3 regions of the Mesorhizobium sp. M0051 genome follow, and region 3 is predicted to be linked to each of the others. Evidence: riboswitches for the same ligand, from Rfam matches in the RefSeq annotation. Region 3 holds a riboswitch; each other region holds the start of a gene.
What was found. A riboswitch is a leader RNA that binds a small molecule or an ion and turns the genes downstream of it on or off. The one in region 3 is predicted to bind thiamine pyrophosphate.
Positions count from the first base shown of each region.

Region 1: linked by a shared signal. The riboswitch ahead of NKJ90_RS11050 (YkoF family thiamine/hydroxymethylpyrimidine-binding protein) and the one ahead of thiC (phosphomethylpyrimidine synthase ThiC) in region 3 are both predicted to bind thiamine pyrophosphate.
Region 2: linked by a shared signal. The riboswitch ahead of thiB (thiamine ABC transporter substrate binding subunit) and the one ahead of thiC (phosphomethylpyrimidine synthase ThiC) in region 3 are both predicted to bind thiamine pyrophosphate.

Region 1 is NZ_JAMYUT010000008.1:164,098-168,561, forward strand. It holds gene NKJ90_RS11035 (glycosyltransferase family 39 protein) at 1-961, shown strand, start outside; gene msrA (peptide-methionine (S)-S-oxide reductase MsrA) at 1,093-1,611, shown strand; gene NKJ90_RS11045 (hypothetical protein) at 1,894-2,229, opposite strand; TPP riboswitch at 2,447-2,560, shown strand; gene NKJ90_RS11050 (YkoF family thiamine/hydroxymethylpyrimidine-binding protein) at 2,551-3,159, shown strand; gene NKJ90_RS11055 (ABC transporter permease) at 3,266-4,003, shown strand; partial or broken gene NKJ90_RS11060 (ABC transporter ATP-binding protein) at 4,000-4,464, shown strand, end outside.
Region 2 is NZ_JAMYUT010000015.1:32,782-37,245, reverse strand. It holds gene NKJ90_RS17000 (ABC-F family ATP-binding cassette domain-containing protein) at 1-1,189, opposite strand, end outside; gene NKJ90_RS16995 (thiamine diphosphokinase) at 1,191-1,835, opposite strand; TPP riboswitch at 1,923-2,037, shown strand; gene thiB (thiamine ABC transporter substrate binding subunit) at 2,081-3,079, shown strand; gene thiP (thiamine/thiamine pyrophosphate ABC transporter permease) at 3,316-4,464, shown strand, end outside.
Region 3 is NZ_JAMYUT010000033.1:40,834-45,297, forward strand. It holds gene thiO (glycine oxidase ThiO) at 1-129, opposite strand, end outside; gene thiC (phosphomethylpyrimidine synthase ThiC) at 126-1,961, opposite strand; TPP riboswitch at 2,066-2,182, opposite strand; gene pmtA (phospholipid N-methyltransferase PmtA) at 2,365-2,961, opposite strand; gene NKJ90_RS27385 (DUF309 domain-containing protein) at 3,121-3,660, shown strand; gene NKJ90_RS27390 (MFS transporter) at 3,870-4,464, opposite strand, start outside.

The DNA of each region.
Region 1 (4,464 bases), on a different contig from region 3:
GTTCGGCGCGATTTGGCTGTTGTCCGACCCGCGGGCACGCAGTCGGCTCGCCACGCCTTGGCCATGGCTTGGCCTTGTGGTTTTCGTCGCTGTCGCCGCGCCGCTGGCCGTCGAACTCAACCGCGTCGATTTCCTGCCGCTGACCTATGCCGCCTGGCGCGATCAGTGGGTGCTGGCCCATCGCTCGCGCTTCTACTATATCGGCGTCCAGATGGCCGGGCTCTGCGGCTTTGTTCTGGTGCTGGCGATATCAGGGCTGCTGCGGCGCTCGGCGGCGCCGCAAGAGCCCGTTGGGCGCGGTATCCTCGTCTATCTCTTATGGATGGGGCTTGGCCCGGCGCTCCTCGTCATGGTGGCGTCCCTGTTCACAGGTGCAGGCGAGGCCTGGGGCGCGCCGATGTACAATCTTGCTGGCGTTGTGGCGCTTGCCTTGCTGGGCCACCGCCTCGGCACCGTCGAGATGCGAAAGCTGGCGATCTGCGCGTTCGTCTGCATCATCGGCATATCTGGTGCTTATGCGGGGATCCGCTGGACGAAATGCAATTTGCGTGGACGCATGGATGCCGTCTGCTGGCCGGCACAGAAGATATCGGATGAGGCCGAGGTCGTCTGGCACGCGGCCGCGCCCGGTCGGCTCGACATCGTCGGCGGCCATCCCCTTATCGCGTTGCTGGCGGGCCTCAACGCCTATGACAAGCCGTCGATCTTCACCGACCTGAACTTGCAGTATGCCCCCTGGATCACCAAGGAGCGGCTGCGCGACCACGGCATACTGCTGGTCTGGCCTGGGCGCGACGTGCCACCTCGACTGCAGGCGTGGGTGGGCAACGTCCCGGTCAAAACCGTTCTTTTCGACTGGTCGCTCAGGGCGCCGCCGGTGGTGGTCAGCTTTGCCGCCATTCCGCCCGGCGCGCCACAGTTGCCGAATGCGATCGACAGCCTCGGCCAAACGAGCAACTGAAGCAGGTCGGCGGTCCGCTGGACGGAGCAAGAGACAATGCCCATTTATGGGAGATCCAACTTGATTTTGCGCAATTCCAGACGGAAAATCGCTACACGCTTTTCCTGGAATTGCTTTTGAGGAGACGTGATATGGCGACTTCGACCGAACGTGCAGTTCTTGCCGGTGGCTGCTTCTGGGGCATGCAGGATCTGATACGGCGCTATCCCGGCGTCATCTCCACCCGTGTCGGCTATAGCGGCGGCGACGTGCCCAATGCCACCTATCGCAACCACGGCACCCACGCCGAAGCCATCGAGATCAATTTCGATCCGGCCATCATCAGCTATCGCACGCTGCTGGAGCGCTTTTTCCAGATCCATGATCCGACGACCCGCAACCGGCAGGGCAACGATGTCGGGCTGAGTTACCGCTCGGCGATCTATTACACCAGCGACGAACAGAAGCGCGTCGCCGAGGACACTATCGCCGATGTCGATGCCTCGGGTCTGTGGCCGGGCAAGGTCGTCACCGAAGTGGCGCCGGTCGGTCACTTCTGGGAAGCCGAGCCTGAGCATCAGGACTATCTGGAGAAATATCCCAACGGCTACACCTGCCACTTCGTCAGGCCGGGCTGGAAGCTGCCGGTTCGCGAAAAGGCTGTTTCGTAGACTTCACAACCGGCGACTGTGCCATGCATTGCCACCACAGGGCTCGCGGTCGGTGCGCCTTGTCGCCTTGGTGCAGCCGCCAGGGATGGCCAATGGGTTGCGGTCAACGGTCCTCTGGTCGTCTCCGGCGGCAATATGGCAATAGCCGCCCGCGGTGACGGTGCGCCGCACGCCTGCCTTGAACAGGCCGATAATGCCAACTTGGCGGAGTGCCCGGTTCCGCGGACGCCAAAAGAAGCCGCGGAGCATGCGCTCGCGGCTTCTTCGGTTGCCAGCAATGGCCTACTTACCGCAGTGGTTGTCATTGACCGTCGGCACAGAGGTGCCCGGCGAGGTGTGGGTGGCGTCAGGCTGCGCGCCCTGCGGGCCGGCCGGGCAATTTCGATCTGCGTTCGAATTCATGTCGCCGGGCATGCCGGTCGTGCTGTTGGTTATGCCGAGGTCGACAGTACCGGGCCTGACCGTATTCGGCGAAGCCGGGGTGTTCGGCTCCACAGTCACCGACTTCCCGCTGCCGGCGCCATCGCCACTTGCGTTATTGCTACCGGCACTTTGCGCCATGGCTGACATGGCCAGACCAATCGTGAGAGCCGAAGCTGCGAGGATTTTCATGAACATGGTTTGTCTCCATTTCTGTGAACTCGTCGCTTGTTTCTACGAAGGTGATCGCATTTGCGACTATGGGAACAACCGGTCGCGGCAGCGAAGGTTCCCGATAAAATTTCGCTCCAGAAACATCGGCGGCTTCGACTCAGGAACCACGCCTGGCGCAATGCTTTTTGGTGCAGCGCGCTGAAAAATGGCTTTCACTTCGGTTTGATTGGTGCTTTAACCCGCGCATCCACAGGGGTGCTCCGTACGGTCGGGGCTGAGACGGGGGCGGCAAGCCCACAGACCCTAAAAGCTGATCTGGGTAATACCAGCGGAGCGAGGCGGGCCATGTTTTCAGGCGCACAGATTTCCCTATATCCCATGGCCGACGATTTCGTCGGCGTCATCCTTGGCGCGCTGGGCGCGCTCGGTCCCTATCGCGACAAGCTCCGGATCGAGACCGACGACATCTCGACCCTGCTGGTTGGGCCACCCGAGGTGCTGTTTCCAGCCATGCGCGACCTCTTCGTGGCGGCGGCGCGCAGCGGTAAACATTGCGTGCTGTCAGCCACCATCTCACGCGGCTGCCCGGGCGAGCCGGACGATCCGATCTGCCGCTCCGATGCTCTTGGCGGACCTGTCGGGCCACTCGGCCCGCGCAGGGATGCGGCCATCGCGGCGGTGCGCGGCGCGGCTTCGACTGGCCAGCCGGCGGCAGCGCAGTTCTCGCTCTATGTGATGGGCACCGACGACCATATGGACGAGATCTACGGCTGCATCGATTTTCTCAAGCAGTCGGGCGTCTATGAGCGCTCCAAGCATTTCTGTACGAAATTGCGCGGTGATGCGGGCCCGATCTTTTCGGCGCTTGACGCGGCATTCTGCCGCTTCGGACCCGGTGCCGGCCACGTAACCCTTGACGTCACGGTTTCAGCCAACAGCCCGTCGGCCGTCTGAAACAGCCGCCGCCTATGCGCGGCCGTCAAAGGTTACCTGCCTGGTCCCATCCCCAGTTTCTTCGCGCCCGATCGCGAGCCTTCTTATCAAGGCGGTACCGGTGACGATGTCGGTCGGACTGCTCCTGCTGGCCTGGGAGCTTTATGCCACCTATTCCGGCATCAAGCCGACGACACTGCCGGCGCCGTCACGCGTCCTCGCGCAAGCGATGCTCAATCGCGAGGCGTTGGTCGACAACGCCATTCCGACCATCCGCGCCACGCTGCTTGGCTTTGCCTGTTCGCTCAGCGTCGCCTTTGCGCTATCGATACTGGTCGACTTTTTCCAGCCGCTGCGCCGCGCGCTGTTTCCCGTCTTCATCGTCAGCCAGACATTGCCGCTGGTGGCGATCGCGCCGCTGGTGGTGCTGTGGTTCGGCTTCGGACTGGCGCCCAAGATCATGCTGGTGGCGCTGGTCACCTTCTTTCCGATGCTGGTGGCATTGGTCGAGGGTTACGAGTCGACCGAGGCCGAGATCGGCCAGATGCTGCGCGCCATGGGGGCAGGGCGCTGGCGCGTCTTCGTGCTGGCACGGCTGCCTTCGGCGCTGCCTTACTTCTTTGCTGGCTTGAGGATCTCCATCACCTATGCCGTGGTCGGCGCTATCTTCGCCGAATATGCGGGTGCGGCGAAGGGCTTAGGCATCTATATGCTCAACGCCAAGAACAATTTCCGCCCCGACCTGGTGCTGGCCGCTGTCGGCGTCAGCGCAGCGCTTACACTTGTCCTGTTCGGCTTGACTGTACTGTTGCAGCGCCTTGCCATGCCTTGGGAGGGCAAGCAAACCGCAGGGAAGCGGCGATGAGCCGGCTCGAACTGCGGCATGTGCGCAAGGCGTTCGGTGGGCTCGACGTGCTGGCCGATATATCGCTGAGTGTCGGCGCTGGTGAGTTCGTCTCTGTGCTTGGGCCCTCGGGTGCCGGCAAGTCGACGCTGTTCCAGCTTCTGACCGGCGCCGAGCACGGCGAGGGCGAGATGTTGTTCGACGGCGCTCCCCTCGATGACCACGGCAGGCATTTCGCCTTCATGCCGCAACGCGACGCGCTGATGCCGTGGCGACGCATCCTCGACAACACGACGCTGGGGCTCGAAGTGCAGGGCATCGGGCGCAAGGCGGCGCGGGCACGTGTTGCGCCGCTGTTTGCCGAGTTCGGGCTTGCTGGCTTCGAGCGGCATTTTCCTGCTAACTGTCCGGCGGCATGCGCCAGCGTACGGCCCTGCTGCGCACGGTGGTGCAGGAGCGCGACATGCTTTTGCTCGACGAAC
Region 2 (4,464 bases), on a different contig from region 3:
GCTCCGGCTTGAACAGGAAATCCTTCATGTACGAGACGACATGGCGCTGCTCGCCATTGATGACGAGGTTTTCGCCGCGTCCGTCGGTGAGATACTGCGCCAAGGTCTCCTGCGGGTCGACCGCCTCGCGCTTCTGGTCGAGCGTGGCGATTTCCAGATTGGTGCCGAGCCGCACCGAACCGGCATCGGGCTTCATCTCGCCGGTCAGCATCTTCAGCAGCGTCGTCTTGCCGGCACCGTTCGGCCCGACCAGGCCGACCCGATCGCCGCGCTGGATGCGAGTCGAAAACCCCTTGACCACGGTGAGATCGCCAAAGCTCTTCTCGATATTCTTGGCCTCGATCACCAGCTTGCCGGATTCTGCGGCATCGCTGGCCACCATGGTGGCCGATCCTTCGGCGCCGCGATGCCCGCGAAAACGTTGGCGCATGGTCTGCAATTCGCCCAACCGGCGCATGTTGCGCTTGCGCCGCGCCGTCACGCCGTAGCGCAGCCAGTGCTCCTCACGCACGATCTGGCGGCCAAGCTTGTGCTGCTCGCGCTCTTCTTCCTCCAGCACCAGGTCGCGCCATTCCTCGAAATGGCCAAAGCCCTTGTCCAACCTGCGGGTCTGGCCGCGATCGAGCCAGACCGTGACGCGCGATACACGCTCGAGAAAGCGGCGGTCGTGCGAGATGACGATCAGTGCCGACGAGGTGCGGACAAGCTCCTCCTCCAGCCATTCGATCACGGATAGATCGAGATGGTTGGTCGGCTCATCGAGCAGCAGGATGTCGGGTTCGGGCGCCATGACGCGGGCAAGGGCGGCGCGCCTCGCCTCGCCGCCGGATAGGTCGTTGGGCCGCTCCTCGCCAGACAAGCCGAGATGCTCCATCAGATAGCTGGCGCGGTACGGGTCGTCGGCGGGGCCAAGTCCGGCCTCGACATACGCCCGAACACTGGCAAAACCCTCCATGTCGGGCATCTGCGGCAAATAGCGTATGGTCGCCGAAGGCTGGCGGAACACCTCGCCGTCCTGCGGCTCGATCAGGCCGGCGGCTATCTTCAGCAGCGTCGACTTGCCCGACCCGTTGCGGCCGACCAGCGCGATCTTGTCGCCTGCCGACGCCGTCAAGGCGGCACCATCGAGCAGCGGCGCGCCGCCGAAGGTCAGTTTTATACCGTCGAGATTGAGAAGGGGCGGGGCCATATCAGCTTTCAGGCAAGGGATAGGGATGGGCGAGCAGTATCGCGCGGCCGTGGCCCAGCGCGATTTCGAGGCGGCCCCTGACCTCATTGGAAATGGTCAGCGACGAGCCAAACGCCACCCCGACGTGGTTCAGCGGCCATTTGGCGCCGGTGACGGTCAGGCCGGCGAGTTGGGAAAAGCCGAGCACCGAAAACAACGTGCCGTCGGCATAGTCGAAGCCAGCCTTGCCGTGGAGCAGGGGGACGCCCTCCTGGGCGCCGCTGGTCAAAAGCACATCCGTCCTGGCCTCGGCCAGCCGCAGGGCCAGCGCCAGATGCAGGAAGGCGTGGTCGGCGCGCTTGCCGCCGAAGGCGCCGGCGAGCACCAGGCTGGTCGCACCGAGCTCCAGTGCGGCGGCGATGGCCAGTTCGCCATCGGTCTTGTCCTTTTCGGCCGGGAAAGTCCGGCGGGGGACAGTCGCGAGATCGTCCGGCAGATTGGCCGGCACGGAATCGAAATCCCCCACCCATAGTTCCGGGACAAGGCTGAGCAGCCGCGCATGGCCGATGCCGGCGTCGGCGGCAATCACGCGGGAGCCTTCGACCTGGCGGTCGAGCCGTGGCGTGCGGATGAGATCGCCGCCAAGCAGGATGGTGAATGTGCTCATATCGTGTGGCCCTTACCAGCCTGGCACCGGAAACGGAAGGCGGCAAACTCCCACTTGCGTGGAGGATCGGCCCGGCCTATGTGTCGAAACGCTCTAACGGGGTGCCGGACGCGATCTTCGCGGACTGGCTGAGAGGCAGTCTCGCCAACCCGCTGAACCTGATCCGGTTTGTACCGGCGGAGGGATTAGACGTTTCGGACAGTCCGACGCCTCAATTCCTTTCAATTCGAACGAAGGAGGCGCCGATGCGCACGCTCTTATACGCTCTTGTCTCAGCCATGACCTTGGTCTTGTCCGGACCGGCCTTGGCCAAGGACAAACTCACCGTCTACACCTATGAAAGCTTCACCGCCGACTGGGGTCCGGGTCCCGTGGTGAAGAAGGAATTCGAGGCCGAATGCGGTTGCGATGTCGAGTTCGTCTCGGTCGCCGACGGCGTCGCGCTGCTCAACCGCGTCAGGCTGGAAGGCGCATCGACCAAGGCTGATATCGTGCTCGGCCTCGACACCAATCTGACCGCCGACGCCAAGGCCACCGGCCTGTTCGCACCGCATGGCGCGGTGGCGGACGTCTCTGTGCCAGGCGGCTGGAGCGACGACACTTTTGTCCCCTTCGATTACGGCTATTTCGCTGTCGTCTACGACACCGAGAAGCTGAAGAGCCCGCCGAAAAGCCTGAAGGAACTGGTCGACGGCAGCGCCGACGACAAGATCGTCATCCAGGATCCGCGCACCTCGACACCGGGCCTTGGCCTGCTGTTGTGGGTCAAGTCTGTCTATGGCGACAAGGCGCCGGAGGCCTGGGCCAAGCTCAAGGCGAAGGTGCTGACGGTGACGCCGGGCTGGAGCGAGGCCTACGGCCTGTTTACCAAGGGCGAAGCGCCGATGGTGCTGTCCTACACGACCTCGCCGGCCTACCACATGGTCGCCGAAAAGACAGAGCGCTACCAGGCTGCCTCTTTCGAGGAGGGCGAATATCTGCAGATCGAGGTCGCGGGCATCACCACGACAGGGGCCAAGAACCCGCTGGCGGCAAAGTTCATGGCCTTCATGACAGGGCCGAAATTCCAGGATGCCATCCCAGAAACCAACTGGATGTTCCCGGCCGGGAAGACCGGCAAGCCGCTCAACCCGGCCTTCGACAAACTGGTCAAGCCGACCAAGACATTGTTGTTCAGCCCCGAGCAGGTCGCCGCCAACCGCAAGGCCTGGGTGGATGAGTGGCTGACGGCGATGAGCAAGTAGGGCTCAGCCACATCGGATGTTTGCGCCAAGCCACCCCCCTCTGGCCTACCGGCCATCTCCCCCTCAAGGGGGGAGATCAGCTGCTTTGCTGGCGGCTCGCCCCCGGCAACGTCGGAGGTTGGCGAAGGCATGGGTAACGGCTAATCTCCCCCCTAGAGGGGGAGATGTCCGGCAGGACAGAGGGGGGCGCGACGGAGCGCAATCCTCGCTAAGAACCTCAAGTCAGGTGGCCCAGCGTGCAACGCGCGCCTGACCCCCGCATCACCACCGGCATCCTGGCGCTCGCCGCCATCGCGCTGCTCATCGGCGGCGCATTTGCCGGCCTGCTTTTCGAAGGCGGCCACGACATCTCGGGTGCCTGGGCAGCCTTCGATTCCTATCTCCTGCGCGTCGTGCGCTTCACGCTCTGGCAAGCGGCACTGTCGACGCTGCTCTCCGTCGTGCCTGCGCTGTTCGTCGCGCGCGCCATGTCGCGGCACCCACGCTTCTTCGGCCGCGCCTTCATCCTGCAACTGTTCGCCGTACCGTTAGCGCTGCCGGCCATCGTCGCGGCACTCGGCGTGCTGGCGCTTTATGGCCGCGCCGGCTATTTCGCAGGCTTGCTCACGGTGATCGGCGGTGGAAGCTGGCCGGGCATCTACGGCCTGTCGGGCATTCTCGTCGCCCATGTCTTCTTCAACCTGCCGCTGGCGACAAGGCTGTTCCTCGAGGCGCTGCAGACCATACCAGCCGACCAATGGCGGCTGGCGAGCCAGCTCGGCATGACGTCTCGCCCGGCGTTCAGGCTGATCGAATGGCCAACTCTGCGTGCCGCATTGCCAGGTGTCGCCGGACTTATCTTCATGCTCTGCATCACATCCTTCACGATCGTGCTGACGCTCGGCGGCGGGCCGGCCGCGACGACGTTGGAGGTCGGCATCTACCAGGCGCTGCGCTTCGATTTCGATCCAGCGCGGGCGGTGACGCTGACGCTGCTGCAGATCGTCCTGACCTTTATCGTGGTGCTGGCCCTGACCCGGCTTGGCGCCAATGTGGTCGGCGACACCAACCTGCCGGTTGCCCAACGCCGCTATCTCTCCGTCAACAAGAGCGAGAGCTGGCTGAACGCCATGCTCATCGTCTTGGCGCTGCTGTTCGTCGTCGGGCCGATGGCGGCGACGGTGACGGCGGGTTTGAGTGCCGACCTCGGCCGGCTTGCCGGTGAGGCCACTGTCCGACAGGCTATTCTGACCAGTGCGGTGCTGGCCTTGCTGTCTGCACTGCTCTCGGTGATGCTGTCGCTGGCGCTGACCATGGCGCGGAGGGCACTGGCGTTGAACCGCCGGGCTGGCCCCCGGACAACGCTTGAGCATGTCACGGATACAGGCGCCGGCTTTGTCCTGGTC
Region 3 (4,464 bases):
GGCGAACCACGACGCATTGCCCCCAAGGGCAGGCCTTGTCTCGGCAACGGTAACCGCGACGCCGCGTGCGGCGAACTCGAAGGCGGCGGTGAGGCCGGCAACGCCCGCCCCTTTGACCAAGACCTTCATGATGGCTCACGTGGCTGAGGTATGAGCGGTGCGCCGGTCTCGTCCGCCGGCAGGTAGAGATCACCGCCCTCGCGGTATTTCGCCGCCATCGCCGCCATGCCCTCTTTCTGTGCCTCGGCGCGGATGTCGTGAGAGATGCGCATGGAGCAGAATTTCGGTCCGCACATCGAGCAGAAATGCGCCACCTTGTGCGCCTCCTTGGGCAAGGTCTGGTCGTGGAAGGACCGCGCGGTTTCCGGGTCGAGCGACAGGTTGAACTGGTCCTCCCAGCGGAACTCGAAGCGCGCGCGGGAAAGCGCATCATCCCTGACTTTCGCTGCCGGATGGCCCTTCGCCAGGTCGGCGGCGTGGGCGGCTATCTTGTAGGTGATCACGCCGATCTTGACGTCGTTGCGATCGGGAAGGCCGAGATGCTCCTTGGGCGTGACGTAGCAGAGCATGGCGGTGCCGAACCAGCCGATCATCGCGGCGCCGATGCCTGAGGTGATGTGGTCGTAGCCCGGCGCGATGTCGGTCGTCAGCGGTCCAAGCGTATAGAACGGCGCCTCGCCGCAGACAGCGAGCTGCTTGTCCATGTTCGCCTTGATCTTGTGCATCGGCACGTGGCCGGGGCCCTCGATCATCACCTGGCAATCCTTCGCCCAGGCGATCTTCGTCAGCTCGCCAAGCGTTTCCAGCTCGGCGAATTGCGCCGCGTCGTTGGCATCGGCGATGGAGCCTGGACGAAGGCCGTCGCCGAGCGAGAAGGAGACGTCGTAGGCTCTGGCGATGTCGCAGATCTCCGCGAAGTGCTCGTAGAGGAAGCTTTCCCGGTGATGGTGCAGGCACCATTTGGCCATGATCGAGCCGCCGCGCGAGACGATACCCGTCACCCGGTCGACGGTCAGCGGGATGTAATGCAGCCGCACGCCGGCGTGGATGGTGAAATAGTCGACGCCTTGCTCGGCCTGTTCGATCAGCGTGTCGCGGTAGACCTCCCAGGTCAGATCCTCGGCAATGCCGCCGACCTTTTCGAGCGCCTGGTAGAGCGGCACCGTGCCGATCGGCACCGGCGCGTTGCGCACGATCCAGTCGCGGATGTTGTGGATGTTGCGGCCGGTCGACAGGTCCATCACCGTATCGGCGCCCCAGCGGATCGCCCACACCATCTTTTCGACCTCTTCCGCCATCGACGATGTGACGGCGGAGTTACCGATATTGGCGTTGATCTTGACCAGGAAATTGCGGCCGATGATCATTGGCTCGCTCTCGGGATGGTTGATGTTGACGGGAATGATCGCCCGTCCGCGCGCCACCTCGTCACGGACGAATTCGGGCGTGACGAAATCGGGCAGCATCGCGCCGAAGGCCTCGCCGTCGCGCTCAAGCTTGCCGCGCAGGATCTCGCGACCAAGGTTCTCGCGGATGGCGACGAACTCCATTTCGGGTGTGATGATGCCGGCGCGCGCATAGGCAAGCTGCGTCACCGCCTTGCCTGCTTTGGCCCTGAGCGGTCGGTGGCGGATGGGAAATTCCGGCGTCAGGCGTTCGCCCGTCGCGAATCCATTATCTTCCGGCCGGACATGGCGGCCGTCACAGCCCTCGACATCGCCGCGCGCCAAAATCCATTCGTGTCGAAGCCGGGCCAGGCCTTTTTCGATGCTGGTTTCGACAGCCGGGTCGGTATAGGGGCCCGACGGATCGTAGACGGTAACGGGCGGCTCGCCGGCTGTCGGATGGACGGAGATTTCGCGCATCGGCACCCTGATCTGTGGGTGGAGAGCGCCCGGCTTGTGGATCTTACGCGAGGCAGGCAGCGGTCCCGTCGACACGGCGGGGGTGAGGGCATTCATCTTTAGGCTCCTTTGCTCATGCATTGGAGACCCAGTTCTGTGCCGGAAGGATGAAAAAGACGCTTCTGTGGACCTGCCGAAACAGGACCTCGGGCGTGAACTCCCGCAGAGCGCTTGCACCGTCCCTACGCCAGTATGAACTGGATCAGGTTCAACGGGTCACTGCGCCGCGAAAGCCAGCAGTATCTCAGCCCCTTGCCGGGACTCCCCTGGTGAATGCCTCAAGTTGAACGGGCCGGCGCGGCTTTGTCAAGCGCATTTGGCCCGCCCACTGTCAAATCAAACCAGGACCGCTTCGTCTTCTTGGCAGTCTGGCATCTGCCCCTGCTCTGTCCACATCCTGTTTGGGTGGAAGGCCACCACCCAGCGGAACCCTCAGAGAAGGAAAACCGTCCAGATTTGGCTAGACTGCTCGACGATAAGTCCAGAGCTGTGCCGGCGGTATGTTGCGGACGACGAAGTCATAGTGGGAAACCACGTAACGGTCTGGCATCTTGATCACCGGCGACAGAGGTCCATACGTGATCTGAATTAGAGGCCGGCCGGCAGGAATACGGCCAACCAGATCCTCAACCAGCGCGACACGCTGTTGCATTGGAAAGCTCAACAGCGGGACTGCACTTATAACACAATCGAACTGTTCACCTTTGCGCTCACCCAGAGCTTCGTCCAGCGCAAATGCGTCGCCCAATCTGAAGTCCACATTCGGGAAGCGTTGCACCAGGCCGTCGTAGAAAATCCTGGAATATTCGACTGAAACCAGCTGGTGCGGCTTGATTCCCCTAGCCAGGATCGCCTTTGTGATGACACCGGTTCCCGCGCCAAGCTCCAGAATCGGCAATCCTGACCGTGGGTTCACCACGCTTGCCATCCGGCGTGCCGCATAAACCGAAGTGGGAATAAGGGCTCCCACGCCCTTCTTGTCCTTCTGCCAGCCTTTGAAGAATTGGACTTCTTCCTCAAACCTTTTGCCGAGCCGCTCCTTCAGTCGCAAAATCATATCTTCTCCCTGCGTCAGCCGCTTACCCAACGTCATGAATTTGGCAAAGCGCGTTTTGGCCAATCTCGCCACCCTTTACAAGCCCGTTAAGACTGCTTGCCTGTCACGACGCGGTCAGCATGAATTGCCCCTCAACGCACTTTCATGTTTGCTGGGCCTATGTTTCGCCCTCGCCTGCTGCCCGAAAAAAAGTTCCCGAGCTATGCGTATCTGCCCGGCAAATATCCGCATCCGGTGCGCGATCCCTTGGGCCACAGTTACCGATCAGATCCGGTGACCGTCGCCGTTGGCGAAGCGCTCGGCTCAGATGTGTTTCGATGGGGAATCGACCTTTTCAATCACGGCTACTACTGGGAAGCCCATGAAGCCTGGGAGCCTCTCTGGCAGGCTTCGAAACAAAGTGCTCAGCACCGCCTGTTCTTCAAGGGGCTGATCCTGTTGGCGGCGGCCGGCGTGAAGATCCGTGAGGGAAAGCGGGTCGCTGCGGCGCGCCATGCGACAAGAGCTGCAGGGCTTTTTCGTCAGGTGGTGAGAGTGCCGGGCGGCCTGTTTGAGAAAGCACTGGGAATGACACCTGCCGCGCTCGCTGAACATGCCCAAGCGATCGTAGCTTACCCGGTTGTTCTGCGGGAGCCAAAGCCTGCCCAGCCTGAACCTGTCTTTGATTTCATACTCGCACCAGTATCCGAGAGCGTTTGATCGGCAATTCAGTGGCCCAAGCTAACTTTGTCAGCAGGAAACGGGGCCTTTGAAAACCGCTCACCACCCGCATGCGTCACAAACAATAAGAGTGCAGTAGTGTTTTATAGGCAACTCGCGGCCGCTTCGATGTCGATGGTCTTGAGGGTCGGGGGCTGACCAGTCGCGCTCGTAGCCAATCGATTGATGACAGAGATGCCGGCCAGGCTTCAATGACGGGGATGGCGAAAAGCTGAGTGCTCGGGCTTGCGGGCCGAGCTTGTCGGCCGCTCGATGGAAAGTGTCATTTGAGGTGGGGTCTCGGCCGCGTGCAGCTGAAAGACACGCTCGTCCAGTTCCTTGTCCACTTCCGTCAGACGATGATTGAGGCGAAGGTAGTCCGTCCAGGTCGGCGTGCGGAACGTTTCTGTCCAATGCATAGGCTTCTGCAGGTTCCGCTGGAGCGTCCAGTTCCGAGCACCGACGCGGCTGTGTACATGGCGCCGCTGCCGCATGAGGTCGAGGAAGGCCTCGAGATTTCTCTCGGCTATCAGATATTCGATCTTGACCACGATCGGGCCGCTCCTCGGCTTCAAGTTGAGAGAGACAGCTGGGGCATCGAATTCCTCCAAGGGATCGGGCTCGGAGTCGCGGCGCTCTCGAAGAGGAAAGAGAACGCCGGCTGCAGCGACGATCAACAGGGCTCCAGCGGAGCCCTCCAGTGCCCAGGTCAGCGAATGGTTTTCGGCCACCGTGCCCCACACCCAGCTGCCGAGCGCGATGCCGCCGTCTATCAAAGCATAGTAGATCGAGATGGTGCGCCCC